DNA from 2 places in the Bradyrhizobium sp. TM239 genome. Region 1 is predicted to be linked to the other one. Evidence: riboswitches for the same ligand, from Rfam matches in the RefSeq annotation. Region 1 holds a riboswitch; the other holds the start of a gene.

Region 1 (8,301 bases):
TCTCGCTCGACCCGTTCGGTGACATCGCGCGCCATCGCGACCGATCCCAGAACGTTGTCGCCGGAATCCCGCACCAGCGCAAAGGTCATCTCGATGTAGAGCTTGCGCCCGCTCTTGTGCAGCGCGCGGGTCAGCGTCGGCCTGCCTGCAAGCTTCATGCTGCCGCTCGCGAGTGCGGCCTCGAAACCCTTCCAGTGCGCGGCACGCAGATGCTCGGGAATGATCAGATCGAGATTCTGGCCCAGCGCCTCCGCCGCGGAGAAGCCGAACAGGGCCGTCGCTGCACGGTTCCACCGCATGATCGTGCCGGAGCGGTCCGAATAGATCAGCGCATCCGCGACGTCTTCGGCGATCTTTGCGTCGAGTTCGGATGGGTTGCTCATGTCGTCACCTCGCATGTAGCCCGGATGGAGCGGAGCGTAATCCGGGATCGTGCCACGAGTGAGACTGCCCCGGATTACGCTTGCGCTCCATCCGGGCTACAGGATCGGGCTACACCCGAAAATGCTTCGATAGTTTGAGGCCCTGGGCCTGATAGTTCGAGCCGATGCGTTGGCCGTACATCGCGTCGGGACGGGCCAGCATCTTCTCGTAGACGAGGCGGCCGACGATCTGGCCGTGCTCGAGGATGAACGGCACTTCGCGCGAACGCACTTCGAGCACGGCACGCGATCCTAGCCCGCCCGCGCCGGCATAGCCGAAGCCGGGATCGAAGAATCCGGCATAGTGCACGCGGAATTCGCCGACCAGCGGATCGAACGGCACCATTTTGGCGGCGTAGTCGGGCGGCACCAGCACGGCTTCCTTCGACGCCAGGATGTAGAACTCGCCGGGATCGAGGATCAGGCTGCCGTCGGGCCGCGCCGAGATCGGCTCCCAGAAATCTTCCATCGCGTAGCCCGAGCGGCGATCGACGTCGATAACCCCGGTATGGCGCTTGGCGCGGTAGCCAACAAAGCCAGACCTCTTCTCGCCGGAGAGATCGACGGAGACGGCGACGCCGCCGGAGAGATCGGCATCGTCGACATCGACGAGACGCTCGGCGGCATGCAGCGCGTCGAGTTCATCGGCATTGAGGATGGCATCGCCAATGCGAAAGCGCACCTGCGACAGGCGCGAGCCCTCGCGCACCAGCACCGGAAAGGTCTTCGGGCTGATCTCGGCATAGAGCGGGCCGTGATAGCCGGCGCCGATCATGTCGAAGCGACGGGTGCCGTCGGCAATCACGCGCGTGAAGACATCGAGCCTGCCGGTGGAGCTCTTCGGGTTCGCGGCCGCAACGATTTCCGGCGGCAGCGCTAGGCTTTCCAGCAGCGGCACGATGTAGACGCAGTTGGTCTCCAGCACCGCGCCGTCGACGAGGCTAAATTCGTGCAGCTTCAACTCGTCGATGCGCTCGGCGACGGTGGCGCCGGGACCGGGCAGGAAACTGGCGCGGACGCGATAGGCGATGTCGCCGAGGCGCAAATCGAGGCTCGCCGGCTGGATTTGGCTTTCGACGAAGTCGTAGGCAGGCAGGATGTGGCCGGCGTCGGCCATCGCCGCGATCATGCGGTCCGGCAAAATGCCATTTTCATTCCTGGCGATAGACATCTACCTCTGTTCTCAATGGCCGTTGTTCACCCGCGAGCTTTGGGGGGCACACTGGAACTGAACTCTGACCCACTTCGAGACTTTCCATACCAGATAACCTAGCCACTCGCGCAGAGCGCGAGAAGAAACACAACCTACACGCGTCAGGAGTCTTGAAAAGACTCCTCAAAGGTTGTATACTATGTTGAAAGTCAGGGAACAAAATGTCTGAGCTGAAGACTGATCCAGAACTGCTTGCCGCCTTGAAGCGTGCCGTGGGCCTCCCCCAGCCCCCAGAAGAGGTTGAGCAGCAGCGCCTGTCTTTTGTCATGGGGTCTTTGAAAGCCAGCAACGAGATTACTCGTGCGGAGGTAGGAGAGATCCTCGCTCAACAGAAAGGGCGAAAGGTCGCCTAAGTGATTGTCTATGAGCTAGTTAATACAGAGAGCCACCCTGTATACAAAGCTCTGGAGATTTCTAACGGCAACAGACAGTACGACTTTTTGCGCTCAATTGTTCAGGCTTCCCTAGATATGGGGAAGCCCTTTCTTTCTCAGCAACTTGTTAAGGCTTTCAACTTTCACGCCATAACTTGCCTTCATGCTTACGCAGGTGAATATCGCCCCTGCCCGGTGAGCGTGGGGCAATACGCACCGCCTGCTCACTATCGTGTTCAGGCGCTGATGGACGACTTTGTCAACACCGTCAATCGCAGTTGGGACCAGACCACGGACCCCATCGCCCTGGCCACTTATGTACTGTGGCGGATTAATAACATTCACCCATTCATCAATGGGAACGGTAGGACTGCGCGAGCAACTTGTTATTTTGTGCTTTGTATCGCAGCTGGCGGATTATTACCGGGCACAAAGATACTTCCCGATCTTATCCGCCAGAATAGACAGCAATATTGTGACGCACTTCAGCTAGGACATGACTCGTTTGCACAAGGCAATCTAGACCTGAGCGTACTACACGCGCTCGTCTCGAAGCTCGTCAACGAACAACTGCAGTCCGCCACGGCTCAATCATCGGCCGCAGCCGCGCCCGCCGCTTCGCTGCCTGCGACGAGCGGGCACGCACCCTGAACTATCGCTGAATAAAGTGCTTTGAAAGCTTAAGTCTTTGCCCCTGGTAGTTTGAAGAGATGGCTGCGCCGTAGTCCGCCGTGGGCTTGTCTGTGAGACGCTCGAACTCCAAACGCCCGATAGTTTGGCCATCCTCCAGAAAGAATGGGATATCATAAGTCCTAACCTCTAGGACGGCCTTGCTGCCAGGCCCGTCACTAGACGTCATGCCAAATCCGGGATCAAAAAAGCCCGCGTAGTGCACACGGAATTCACCCATGATGGGGTCGATGGCCACCATCTCCGCTGCATGGTCATTGGGAATGTGCAGCTTTTCCTTCGATGCCAAAATATAAAATTCACCCGGACTCAGCAACAAGTTGCCTGCTGCATTCGGCTCAATAGCATCCCAATAATCGTCCACTCGATAAGCGCCGACTTTGTCCATATCAATGAAATTGGTGTAACGCTTGGCTCGGTAAGCAATTATATTCGATCCGTTATCCCGCTTGAGATTTACGCGGAGATTCAGTCCTTGCCTTATGATCGGCTTCTCGTCCGTAACACGGGACCGAGCGTGAAGAGCTTCCAGCTGAGTGTCGTCGAGACGTGACGTCGAGTGAACATGCTGACTCGATGTGCGGCGCCGAAAGCGAATTTGACTGAGGCGCGTCCCTTGACGAACCATCACATCAAAAGTCCGGGGCGACACCTCGGCCCATAGTTTCCCCTTGTATCCTGCTGGTATGACATCGAACGCGTCGCTTCGGTCTGCGATTACGCGCGTGAAGACGTCCAACCGGCCGGTCGAACTCTTTGGGTTAGCCACCGCCGACAATGAGTTGCTCAAATTCAGCTGCTCCTCAATCTCGACGAGATAGACCGAGCCACGTGTCAGCACCTGCGGCGTGGACAGATCGAGCTCGTAAGAGGTCAGCTGCTCAACTCTCTTCTGAACAGAGGAGTTGGTACCGGGAAGAAAGCTTGCATGGATCTTATAAGCGATCTTCCCGAGACGAAGGTCCAAACTCGCCGGCTGAATTTGTCCCTCAGCAAGCGGCTTCCCACCAATCTGGTCCCGATCAAAAAGCCTCTTAATCCACTGAGCTGGCAAGATGCCGGCAGTCAACGAAAGATTGTCTTCAGGGATATCAAGCGGAAGCAATTCTTCTCTATTATCGGATGCCAGCGGCAGAGCGACCATGGTTCTTCCCCGGGGAGATGCAGGTGAGAGCCAAGGTGTATGTGCGTCGCGATTTTTGAGCAACCCAATTCGACGTTTTACCCAGTTCCCATTTGTTGCAAACCACTTGTCAACAGGTCATCAACAGAGCTATAGGAACCTTATCCCGTGGTGATTTGAGCCGGCCGGCTTGCAGCCACGTTAAATAAGTCGCTAAACAGGCCGGGGACCTCTGTGATCCCGGCCCGTGGAGATATCCAGGCCGGTTTTTTTGTGACCGTTTTCGACAAGACGGTCATGTCGGAGGTACCTATGTCGAAGTCGACCACCAACTACCGTCCCGAAACCCGCCTGGTCCATTCCGGCACCCTGCGCTCGCAATATGGCGAGACGTCGGAGGCGCTGTTTTTGACGCAAGGCTACGTCTACGACACCGCGGAGCAGTGCGAGGCGCGGTTCAAGGGCGAGGATCCGGGCTTCATCTATTCGCGCTACTCCAATCCCACCATCGCGATGTTCGAGCGCCGCATGATCGAGCTCGAAGGCGCCGAGGCCGCGCGCTCGGCGGCGACCGGCATGGCCGCGGTGACGACCGCGATCCTGGCGCCGCTCAAGGCCGGCGACCACGTGGTGGCCTCCCGCGCCCTGTTCGGCTCGTGCCTCTACGTCGTGCAGGACCTCTTGCCGCGCTACGGCATCGAGACCACGCTGGTCGACGGCCTCGATCTCGACCAATGGCAGCGCGCCGTGAGGCCGAACACCAAGACGTTCTTCCTGGAGAGCCCGACCAACCCGACCCTCGACGTGCTCGACATTCCCGGCATCGCCGAGATCGCGCACAAGGGCGGCGCGCGGCTCGTGGTCGACAACGTGTTCGCAACGCCGATCTGGCAGAGCCCGCTCGCGCTCGGGGCCGACGTCGTGGTCTATTCCGCGACCAAGCATATCGACGGCCAGGGCCGCTGCCTCGGCGGCATCATCCTGTCGTCGGAAGCCTTCATCGCCGAACACATCCACAATTTCATGCGCCAGACCGGCCCGTCGATCTCGCCGTTCAACGCCTGGGTCCTGCTCAAGGGCCTGGAGACGCTGGGCGTGCGCGTGCGCGCGCAGACCGAGACCGCCGCGCGTATCGCCGACGTGCTGGCGAGCCACCCGAAGATTTCGCGGCTGGTTTTCCCGGGCCGCGCCGATCATCCGCAGGCGGCGCTCGTGAAGAAGCAGATGCGCGGCGGCTCGACGCTGGTCGGCTTCGAGGTCAAGGGCGGCAAGCAGGCGGCGTTCCGCGTGCTCAACGAACTGAAGCTGGCGAAGATCTCCAACAATCTCGGCGACGCCAAGAGCCTCGTCACGCATCCGGCCACCACGACGCATCAGCGTCTGAAGCCGGAAGACCGCGCCGCGCTCGGCATCAGCGAGGGTTTTATTCGCTTCTCGGCAGGGCTCGAGCATGCGGATGATCTGATCGAGGATCTGACCGCGGCGCTGGAGAAGGCGTAGGCTTTGTAGGGTGGATTAGCCGAAGGCGTAATCCACCAACTTCGTTTGGCATTCGCTGAAGCATGGTGGGTTACGGCTTCGCCTAACCCACCCTACGGCACCGCGCCTACATCGGCCGATAGGTCCGCACATCCCCCGGCACGTTCACGCCCAGCTTGATCTGGCCGACGGAGCGGATGATGTCGTCGCCGAGCAGCTGGGCGAAGCAGGCGTAGCCCCAATCGTTCATGTGCAGGCCGTCGGCGATGACGAAGCTCTCGACCGGGATAGCCTGCTTCTCGTGCCAGTCGCGCATCACCTCGAAGCGCGGGAAGATGCCGACGTGACGGAGCTCGGCGACCTTGCCGAGCAGCTTCACCATCTTGCCGGCGCTCTCGGCGCGCTGGTTGACGGCCGGCGAATATTGCGGATCGACCAGCACGATGTCGGCGCCGCCGGCGGCCTGGATGCGGCTGATGCCGTCCTCGACCAGCTTTGCGGTGTCGCCGGGATCGAGGTTGCGCAGCACCGCGTTGGTGCCGACCTGCCAGATCACGAGATCCGGATGCACGTCGATCACCTCGGTCTGGAGGCGCTTCATCATCTCGGGCGCATCCTCGCCGCCGACGCCAGCATTGACGACGGTGATGTCGGCGGTCGGATAGTGCCGGTGCAGCTGCGCGGCGAGGCGATTGGGATAATTGAATTCCGGCGAGCTGGCGCCGAACCCCGCGGTCGACGACGAGCCGAACGCGACGATGAGGACGGGCTTGCCGGCGACGAGCTTGCCCGCGACATGCGGCAGCGAGCCCATCGCCTTCGCACCGCCCTTCGGCGGCAGGCAGGGCACGCGGTTGAACACGTCGCCGGCGGATTTGGCGACCTGCTTCACCTTGTCGATGGCGCGCGCGGCGATGCCGCGCTGCTCGGGAGAGGTTGCGGCGACATTGGTCTGTGCGGGCGAGGCGGGCGCCGGATCAACTGACTGCGCGGGTGCGGGCGTCGCCTGTGCGGCTTGCGTCTGCGCATGGGACTGCGCGGCCGGCGCCAGCGACAACAGCACTGCTGCTGCAGGCGCGGCCAGCCATGCCGTCAGGCAAAAAGGGCGGAGAGAACTCATTAACGCTAGACCTCAATTTTGCTGCTGGACCGGCTCCAGATGGGCTGCGTCGATCACGAACTGTGCCAACGCCCGGCCAAGGCAATCATGAACCTGCTTCGCCAGCTCGGGCCCGCGGGACGGGCTGAACAGGTCGAACTGACCCTGATCATTCCACTGCCGCATGATCGCGAAACGATCGAACAGCGGAATATCGTGCTCCTGCGCCACAACGCGCATATTATCGAGAAATGGTTGGGCCGAGATCATCGTTTCGGTACGCGGGCTGTACTGCAAATTCATCAAGACGACGTCGGCCCCTGCCTTTTGCAACGCAATAACACCTTCGGTAACGGCGCTGCGGAATTCGTCGGGATCGATGGATCGGATGGCATCCACGGTCCCGGTCTGCCAGACGACCAAAGTAGGCGTTTTTGCTTCCATCAGCTTAACGAAGGTCGAGGCGGCCTCCTCCGCCGTTCGCTTGCTCTGTATTTCTACGGAGACGTGCACCACTTCTGGCGGCAGCAGCTTTTCCTTCAGAATCGCTTCCATGCGCGCCGGATAGGAGCTGCCCTCCGAGGACGGAATCGTGGTCGAGCGGCTGCCAATGACCAGGATTTCGAGCGGCTTGCCGGCCTTGACGGCCTCGGCGACCTTGGGAAGCTGGCTTTCGCTGGTAAGCAGATAAGACGGCAATTCGCACGCCGCGGGCGCGGTGGCAGGCGCAGCATCGCCCGCGCGCGCCACAGGCGCGGCGAGGCTACCGCATAGCAGGACCAGGCTCAGGAGAACCTTCGCCTTCATCAGCCCCCTCCCGCCAGATCGGCGTTGCCGACGGCGTTTTTGGTTTTCGCACCGCTCTTGTCAGCCACGCGCTTGTACCACGAAATCACCCAGGCCACGCCCCACATGATCAGGACCCCGGAGAGACTAATCAGCGCATGCATGGCTGCGCCGCCGGAGACTTCGGCGAGAATGAAATGCCCGGCGAAGGCCAGGAAGACGCCGAGGCAGAAGATCTCGAGAGAATGCTGGCCACATAGAATCAATGGTCGCAACCAGCGCGATTTCAAGCCCGGCCAATCCCGGGGGAGGAAGCGCACGGTGAGCGCGGCCAGCGCCAGGAAATGCGTGAAGCGCAGCACGTCGAGGTCGGTCTTGTCGATCGGATACATCCACTGCTCGACCCGCTTCGGCATGAATTGGGAGAGCTGCGGCACGTACCAGGTCAGCGTCACGTAGAACGCCGCGGCGAGATAGGCGATCGAGATCCACATCGTCACCGGCGAAGCCAGGATACGCGACATGCGCCGCGCACCGCCGAGCGCGCACCATGCCCCGAAGACGAACAGCAATTGCCAGGCCAGCGGATTGAACGCCCAGAATCCGTTCGGATAGGCGGAGAAGTAGAGATCGTATTCCCAGGTGACCGCGTAGAGCACGACCGAGAGGCCGAGCGTGACGTCGGGGCGCCATTTCATCGACCACAGGATCAGCGGCAGCGCCAGCATCAGCACGATGTAGAGCGGCAGCACGTCCATGTTGACGGGGCGGAAACGCAGCAGCAGCGCCTGCACGATGGTGACGTCGGGCTGCTTGAGGAAATCCATGATCCCCATCTCTTCGGTGTAGAGCGGGTTCTCGAACCGGGTCGCGACGTAGGAGATTTCGGCGAGGAAGATCGTGAACAGGAAGACGTGGGCGACGTAGATCTGCCAGACCCGGCGCAGGATGCGCGCGGTGGCGATGACGACGCCGCTCTCCAGCATCGCCCTTCCATAGACGAAGGCGGCGGTGTAGCCGGAGATGAAGATGAAGATCTCGGTGGCGTCGCTGAAGCCGTAATTGCGGATCGTGAACCAGGTCAGCAGACTCGGCGGCAGATGGTCGATGAAGAT
Region 2 (8,301 bases), on a different contig from region 1:
GCCTTCACGTGCCTCGATATCCGCAAGCTGCTTCTCGAGCTGCGGGATCCGGCCATAGGCCAGCTCGCCGGCCTTCTGGAATTCCCCGCGACGCTGGGCGTCGGCGAGATCGACGCGCAGGGCGTCCAGCTCCGACTTCAGCTTCTGGGCGTTGGAGAGCTTGTTCTTCTCCGCACTCCAGCGCGCCGTCAGCGCCGCAGATTTTTCCTCGAGTTCGGCCAGCTCCTTCTGGAGCGCCTCGAGACGGGACTTGGAGCCGGGGTCGCTTTCCTTCTTCAGAGCTTCCTGCTCGATCTTGAGCCGGATGATCTCGCGGTCGAGCGAATCCAGCTCTTCCGGCTTGGAATCGACCTGCATCTTCAGCCGCGCCGCGGCCTCGTCCATCAGGTCGATCGCCTTGTCGGGCAGGAAGCGGTCGGTGATGTAACGGTTGGACAGCGTCGTCGCCGCGACAAGCGCGGAATCCGTGATCCGCACGCCATGGTGCTGCTCGTACTTGTCCTTGAGGCCGCGCAGGATCGAGATGGTGTCCTCGACCGAGGGCTCGCTGACGAAGATCGGCTGGAAGCGCCGCGCCAGCGCGGCGTCCTTTTCGACATGCTTCTGGTATTCGTCGAGCGTGGTCGCGCCGATGCAGTGCAGCTCGCCGCGGGCGAGCGCGGGCTTGAGCAGGTTGGAGGCGTCCATCGCGCCGTCGCCCTTGCCGGCGCCGATCAGCGTGTGCATCTCGTCGATGAACAGGACGAAAGTGCCCTCGCTCCCGGTCACTTCCTGGAGCACGGCCTTCAGCCGCTCCTCGAACTCACCGCGGTATTTTGCACCCGCGATCAGCGCGCCGAGGTCGAGCGACAGCAGCTTCTTGTCCTTCAGGCTCTCCGGCACGTCGCCGTTGACGATGCGCAGCGCGAGGCCTTCGGCGATGGCGGTCTTGCCGACGCCGGGCTCGCCGATCAGGACGGGATTGTTCTTGGTCCGGCGCGACAGCACCTGGATGGTGCGGCGGATCTCCTCGTCGCGGCCGATGACCGGATCGAGCTTGCCGTCGCGCGCCGCCTGGGTGAGGTCGCGGGCGTATTTCTTCAGCGCATCGTACGCGTTCTCGGCGGTGGCCGAGTCTGCGGTGCGGCCCTTGCGCAGGGCCTCGATCGCCGCATTGAGGTTTTGCGGGGTGACACCGCCCTTGGCCAGGATGGTGCCGGCCTCGCTGGTCTTCTCCAGCGTCAGGCCGAGCAGCAGCCGCTCGACGGTGACGAAGCTGTCGCCGGCCTTCTCGCCGGCCTTTTCGGCGGCATCAAAAGTACGGGCGAGCTCGGGCGCCAGATAGATCTGCCCGGCGCCACCGCCACTGACCTTCGGCACCTTGCCAAGGGCATCCTCGGTCGCCTTCAGAATTGCACGGGAATTGCCGCCGGCGCGGTCGATCAGACCGGCAGCCAGCCCCTCATTGTCGTCCAGGAGGACCTTGAGCACGTGCAGGGTGGAAAACTGCTGATGTCCCTCGCGCACCGCAAGCGACTGCGCTGACTGGACGAAGCCCCTGGAGCGTTCGGTATATTTGTCGATATTCATCTTTTCTGTCCCTCGGCCTGCCCCTGGAGCCCTCTAAGGCACTCCAAACGGCATCTTCATTGGGTTTCCGATTACCGCATTGACGTTTCTCAACCGGTAACGGTCATGTTTTGCCGACGTTGCCGCCGGCCTGAGGCAGATGTGGGAAGCAGGTTGCAGATGCGAAAGAGGCCAGTTCACAATTTCGTGCGCTGGCCCGCCGGCTTGGCGGGGCCGGATCGAATCCCTTAAGTAACGGCATGACAGTCAGCCACACTGCCGAAATCACCGGCCTTTACCGCTACCCGATCAAGGGCCTGACGCCGGAGTCCCTGCGCCGCGCCCCCTTGCGGACGGGCCAGACCCTGCCCGCCGACCGCCGCTACGCCATCGAGAACGGCCCGAGCGGCTTTGATCCCGAGCGACCCGAGTGGAAGCCGAAAATCCAGTTTCTGATGCTCGCGCGCAATGAGCGGCTTGCCGAGCTCGACAGCCGGTTCGACGACGCCACCAATGTCCTGACCATCCGCAGGGACGGCCAGATCGTCGCCAGCGGCGATCTCGAGACCGCGGCCGGGCGCGCCACCATCGAGAGTTATTTCAGCGAGAACTTTCAGCCGGAGTTGAAGGGCCCGCCCAAAATCCTGTCAGGCCGCTGCCACAGCTTCTCCGACGTCGCCCGCAAGGTGGTCTCCATCATCAATCTCGGCAGCGTCCGCGCCATCGAGACCATGCTGGGCGGCGCTGCCGTGCATCCGCTGCGCTTCCGCGCCAATCTCTACGTGAAGGGCTGGCCGGCCTGGTCGGAGCTCGATCTCGTCGGCCAGACGCTCGCGATCGGCGCGGTGCGGCTGAAGGTGGTCAAGCGCATCGTCCGCTGCCCGGCCACCAATGTCGACCCGGTGACGGCCAAGCGCGATCTCGAGATACCGCCGACACTCTCGCGCAACCTCGGCCACATGGACTGCGGCATCTATGCCGAGGTGATCGAAGGTGGCGAGATCGGCGTCGGCGATGCGGTTGCGGTGGAAGAGCCGAAGCTGGTGTGAGCTTCGTAGGGTGGGTTAGCCGAAGGCGTAACCCACCCTGTCTGTCACCGCAGAAACAGAAGAGGTGGGTTACGCCAGCGGACCGCGCTTCGCGCGACCGCTAGCTAACCCACCCTACGCGCCTCACCTCAATTCGGCATCACATAGGCGTAGATCCGGCCGCGCGAGACCGGCGCTTCGCGGACGCGATTGCCGTTGTTGCCGGAGATCATGATCGGATTGCCCTGCGCGTCGACGCCGGTGATGATGCCGACATGACCGCCGCGGCGGCCGCGCGACATCACCGCGATGGCGCCGACCTGCGGACCGGAGACACGGGTGCCGTAACGCGCGAACGAGCTCGCCATGTCGGAGCCCGAACTCTTATGGCCGGTGTGCTCCAGCACCATGTTCATGAAGCGCGCGCACCACAGGCTGCCGCGCCCGGTCGGGTTGCCGCCGACATAGCGGCGCGCCTCGGACACCAAGCTCGATCCGCCGCCGAAGCCGCCGCTATTGGCCATTGCGGTGTTAGCCATAGCGGCATGGGCCATGCCGCCGCTGTTGGCGTTCGGATCATAGCTCGCCTGGGTGTCCGCGAATCCGCCCGCCTGCAATTGCGCCGCGCTGCGCTCGAAGCGCGAGCTGCGGGCATGGTGGCGGTAATGATGATGCCTGGCGTGGTGCACGTAAGCGTGCCGCTCTGCGCTATGACGATGATGCGGCCGCGCTGAGGCCGGAGAAACCAATGCGGCAACCGCCGCGAACAAAATCGCCAGCGCGACAACACAACGCGACAGGCGAGACGCAAACAACTCAAACATTCTTCATCCTTCGTTGACACCCCACTTCCCAATCGGCCCGTGCAACGGCCGACATCGGTCTGGCCGTTAAGCCGCCCGATGTGGCGAGAAAAAGACGCCGCGCCGGTGAATAGCTGCGATGATTTTGCGCCGATACTGGATTGAGGCTGCCGCATTGCCGACAACAGCATTAACTGCAATCCTGCAAAGGCGGCTTTAAGAGAGGGAAACGGTTAATGCCCCACGCCACGACCAGGGACGACGTCCGCATCTATTTCGAAGAAGCGGGCCGGGGAACGCCAATCATTTTTCTGCACGAGTTCGCGGCCGACCACACCAATTGGGAGCCGCAGATGCGCTACTTCTCGCGCGGCCACCGTTGCATCACCTATTCGGCGCGCGGCTACACGCCGTCGGACGTGCCTGAGGGCGAGGTCTACACCTACACGCATTTCTACACCGACGCGCTCGCCGTGCTCGATCATCTCGGAATCGAGCGCGCCCATCTGGTCGGCCTGTCGATGGGCGCTTATTCCTCGCTGCAGATCGGATTGAACGCGCCGCAGCGCGCGCTGTCGATGACGCTGGCCGGCGTCGGCTCCGGCTCGGAGATCGAGAACCTGGAGGCCTGGCGCAAGCAGTGCCGCGCCAATGCCGAGCAATTCGAGACGCTGGGCTCCGCCGAGGTCGCAAAGGTCACGCGCGAGGCGCCGAGCCGGATTCCCTTCCTGGTGAAGGACCCGCGCGGCCATGCCGATTTCTATGCCGCGCTGGCGCGCCACGATTCCAAGGGATCGGCGCGCACGATGCGCGGCTTCCAGGGCGGCCGCCCCTCGATCTACACGATGACGGACGCAATCAAGCGCGCATCGACGCCGGCGCTGATCATCTGCGGCGACGAGGACGATCCGTGCGTCGGGCCGAGCCTGTTCCTGAAGCAGCATCTGCCCACGGCGGGGCTGGCGATGTTTCCGAAGTCCGGCCACGTGCTCAATCTCGAGGAGCCCGCGCTGTTCAACGAGAGCGTGGAGCGGTTCGTGACGCTGGTGGAAGCCGGGCGATGGCCGGTGCGCGATCCGCGATCGCTGGCTCTACACTAGCTGTCATTCCGGGATGCGCCGAAGGCGCAGGCCCGGAATCCATCGGGCTGCGGCGTTGTTGCACGATGGATTCCGGGCTCGCGCTACGCGCGCCCCGGAATGACGCCTACGGCGTCACTTCCCCCCGCCCCGGCTGAGCAAGAACACCGCCTGCTCGCCGAACATGTTCCACACCCACCAGGGCAGGTTCAGCGGCACCGGGCGGCCGTAGAGATCGAGCGCGACCGAGCGCTCCATCTTGACGTTGATCTCGTCGCAGAGCTGCACGAAATCCTTGATGGTGCAGAAATGGATGTTGGCGGTGTCGTACCAGGTCGCCGGCAAATTCTCGGTGCGCGGCATGTGGCCGCCGATCAGGAGCTGGAGCCGCATCTTCCAGAAGCCGAAATTCGGGAACGAGACGATGGCGCGGCGGCCGATGCGCAGCAGATTCTCCAGCACCACCCTCGGCTGCCGCGTCGCCTGCAGCGTCTGCGACAGGATCACGTAGTCGAAGGCGTCGTCGGGATAATTGACGAGGTCGGTGTCGGCGTCGCCCTGCACCACCGCAAGGCCCTTGGCGACGCAGCGGTTGACGCCCTCGCGCGACAGCTCGATGCCGCGGCCGTCGATGCCGCGGGTCTCCAGCAGCTGAAGCAGGTCGCCCTCGCCGCAGCCGACGTCGAGCACTTTCGAACCCGGCTTGACCATGTCGGCGACCAGCAGATGGTCGGCGCGAAACTGACCGGACGATCCGGTCGCAAGGCCGCCCAGCGGCAATACTTCCTGCACAGACATGCTAGCCATCCTTCAGTCCACGCGCCTTGCCCGCCGATTGCAGGAAGGCGCGGGAGATATCGAAGAATTCGGGGACGTCGAGCAGGAAGGCGTCGTGGCCGCGATCGGTCTCGATCTCGGCGAACGACACCCGTGCGCTCGACGCATTCAGCGCGTGCACCAGCGCGCGCGATTCCGAGGTCGGAAACAGCCAATCGCTGGTGAAGGAGACCACGCAGAAGCGGGTCGCAATTTCCGCGAACGCCTTCGCGAGCACGCCGCCATGGTCGGCGGCGATGTCGAAATAGTCCATCGCACGCGTCAGATAGAGATAGGCGTTGGCGTCGAAGCGCTCGACGAAGGACGAGCCCTGGTAGCGCAGATAGGACTCGACCTGGAAGTCGGCGTCGAACGAGAAGGTCGGCAGCTCGCGGTCCTGCATGCGCCGGCCGAACTTGCGATGCAGCGCTGCGTCCGAGAGATAGGTGATGTGCGCCGCCATCCGCGCCACCGCGAGCCCGCGATGCGGATGGATGCCATGATCGGCATAGCCGCCGCCGTGCCAGTCGGGATCGGCCATCACGGCCTGGCGGCCGAGCTCGTGGAAGGCGATGTTCTGCGCCGAGTGCCGCGTCGAGCAGGCGATCGCCAGCGCGGAGAACACGCGGCCCGGATAGGCCGCGGTCCATTGCAGCACCTGCATGCCGCCCATCGAGCCGCCGACGACCGCGAACAGCGTGTCGATGCCGAGCCGGTCGACCAGCATCGCCTGCGCACGCACCATGTCGGGGATGGTGATGACGGGGAAATCGAGGCCCCAGACCTTGCCGGTGGAAGGATTGATCGAGGCCGGCCCGGTCGAGCCCATGCAGCCGCCGATCACGTTGGAGCAAATGATGAAGTAGTGCTTGGGATCTATGGGTCGGCCGGGGCCGACCAGCGTCTCCCACCAGCCGGGCTTGCCGGTGACGGGATGCACATTGGCGACATGCTGATCGCCGGTCAGCGCATGGCAGATCAGCACCGCGTTGGAGCGATCGGCGTTGAGCTCGCCATAGGTCTGGTAGGCGATCTGGAACGGGGTGAGATCGACGCCGCAATCGAGCCGCAGCGGCTGCTCGGCGCCGAAATGCGCGATCTGCGAGCTTGGATGATCCACCTCGTGCGACCGCTCGTCGGCGCTGATCGCAGGACTCGGTATCGACTTGACGCCACCCATCTGACCATCGACCTCGTTTGCGATCAAACGCGTGATCGCCACTTGCATCAGGCCATGAAAAACCCGGCCTGAACGATAGGTTCGGCCGGGATCGGAAGCGTCCCCGGCCTGTTTAGCGAGTTTTTTAACGTGGCTGCAAGCCGGCCGGCTCAAATGACCACGGAACGGGCAAAAGCTACCGTCTTGGGCGGTTTTCGTCAAGTCGCGGCCCGGATCGACCAAATTCGCCTGCTACGCCGTCGGCGGAAAGCAGCGTCATTTCTCTTTGCTTTCGCGGCCCCGACTGCCTAATCAGGGCATCCCCCCATCGGAACGATCGACAGCCAGATATGTCCCAACGTCCGCCCGCGCCACCATCGCTGCAGGAACTGCGCAAGGAGATCGACGCGATCGACGCGGAGATGCATCGCCTGCTGATGGCCCGCGGCGACATCATCGACCGCCTGATCCAGGTGAAGCAGACCCAGGAGGTCGGCTCGGCGTTCCGCCCGGCGCGCGAGGCCGCCATGATGCGCGAGATCGTGCAGCGCCATCGCGGCATCCTGCCGCTCGACACGGTCGAGAGCATCTGGCGCGTCATCATCTCGACGTTCACTTACGTGCAGGCGCCGTTCTCCGTGCATGCCGACATCTCGGCGAGCGAGCCGGCGATGCGCGATTCCGCGCGCTTCCATTTTGGCTTCACCGTGCCTTACGTCGCGCATTTCAGCGCGCAGGCCGCGGTCGAGGCGGTGGCGAAATCCAAGGGCGATCTGGCGCTGGTCTCGGCAACATCCAGCCGCACACCCTGGTGGCTCTCGCTGGAGGAGACCGGTGCGCCAAAAATCATCGCGCGGATGCCCTTCGTCGAGCGCGCCGACCATCCGGCGGCACTGCCGGTGTTCGCGATCTCGCGCGTCGCCGACAGCGCCCTGGTGACGGAGGTCGAGACCTTCAGCGTGCGCGTGTCCGGCTGGAACGCCGAGGTCGCGCGCGCCCTGTCGCCGCTTGCCGAGATCGTGGCGGTGCCCGATACCGCCTTCGACGGCGCGGCGCTGCTGGTCTCGGTCACGAGCGCGACCAGCATCGACAAAATCAGGGCTGCCCTGATCGAGGCGGGGGCCTCGGTACGCTCCACGGCTCTCGTCGGCAGCCACGCAACGCGCTATACGGTGCCCCCGACCGGGGCGAAATCGTAAACCACGCGCCGCGCCCCGCCATTTTCGGAGTTCAAGATGTCCCGCCCCGTGCCGAATCCCGGCATCCTCGATATTGCGCCCTACACGCCCGGCAAGAGCCCGGTCGCCGAGCCGGGCCGCAAGGTGTTCAAGCTGTCGGCGAACGAGACGCCGTTCGGGCCCTCGCCCAAGGCAATCGAAGCCTTCAAGCACGTGGCGGATCACCTGGAAGACTATCCGGAAGGAACCTCGCGCGTGCTGCGCGAGGCGATCGGCCGCCACTTCGGGCTCGATCCCAACCGCATCATCTGCGGCGCCGGCTCGGACGAGATCCTCAATCTTTTGGCGCACACCTATCTCAGCCACGGTGACGAGGCGATCTCCACCACGCACGGCTTCCTGGTCTACCCGATCGCGACCATGGCGGTCGGCGCCAAGAATGTCGTCGCAGCCGAGAAGAACCTCACCTGCGACGTCGATGCCATCCTCAAGGCGGTGACGCCGAAGACAAAGCTGGTGTGGCTCGCCAATCCCAACAACCCGACCGGCACCTATGTGCCGTTCGACGAGATCAAGCGCCTGCGCGCCGGCCTGCCCTCGCACGTGCTGCTGGTGCTCGACGCCGCCTATTGCGACTACGTCTCGCGCAACGACTACGAGATGGGGATCGAGCTGGTCGCCACCACCGAG

Evidence for each region. A riboswitch is a leader RNA that binds a small molecule or an ion and turns the genes downstream of it on or off. The one in region 1 is predicted to bind S-adenosylmethionine.
Region 2: it holds a riboswitch for S-adenosylmethionine, as region 1 does, so the genes downstream of both, metX (homoserine O-acetyltransferase MetX) here and AABA84_RS31195 (O-succinylhomoserine sulfhydrylase) in region 1, are expected to answer to the same signal.

The regions. Positions count from the first base shown of each region.
Region 1 is NZ_BTIR01000023.1:74,984-83,284, forward strand. It holds gene AABA84_RS31170 (PAS domain S-box protein) at 1-383, opposite strand, end outside; gene AABA84_RS31175 (2'-deoxycytidine 5'-triphosphate deaminase) at 493-1,593, opposite strand; gene AABA84_RS31180 (hypothetical protein) at 1,797-1,988, shown strand; gene AABA84_RS31185 (Fic family protein) at 1,989-2,660, shown strand; gene AABA84_RS31190 (2'-deoxycytidine 5'-triphosphate deaminase) at 2,662-3,843, opposite strand; SAM riboswitch at 3,981-4,060, shown strand; gene AABA84_RS31195 (O-succinylhomoserine sulfhydrylase) at 4,135-5,322, shown strand; gene AABA84_RS31200 (SGNH/GDSL hydrolase family protein) at 5,429-6,421, opposite strand; gene AABA84_RS31205 (SGNH/GDSL hydrolase family protein) at 6,434-7,207, opposite strand; gene AABA84_RS31210 (OpgC domain-containing protein) at 7,207-8,301, opposite strand, start outside.
Region 2 is NZ_BTIR01000001.1:734,173-742,473, forward strand. It holds gene clpB (ATP-dependent chaperone ClpB) at 1-1,569, opposite strand, end outside; gene AABA84_RS03575 (MOSC domain-containing protein) at 1,809-2,597, shown strand; gene AABA84_RS03580 (TIGR02594 family protein) at 2,726-3,400, opposite strand; gene AABA84_RS03585 (alpha/beta fold hydrolase) at 3,616-4,479, shown strand; gene metW (methionine biosynthesis protein MetW) at 4,594-5,256, opposite strand; gene metX (homoserine O-acetyltransferase MetX) at 5,258-6,454, opposite strand; SAM riboswitch at 6,546-6,625, opposite strand; gene AABA84_RS03600 (chorismate mutase) at 6,784-7,632, shown strand; gene hisC (histidinol-phosphate transaminase) at 7,669-8,301, shown strand, end outside.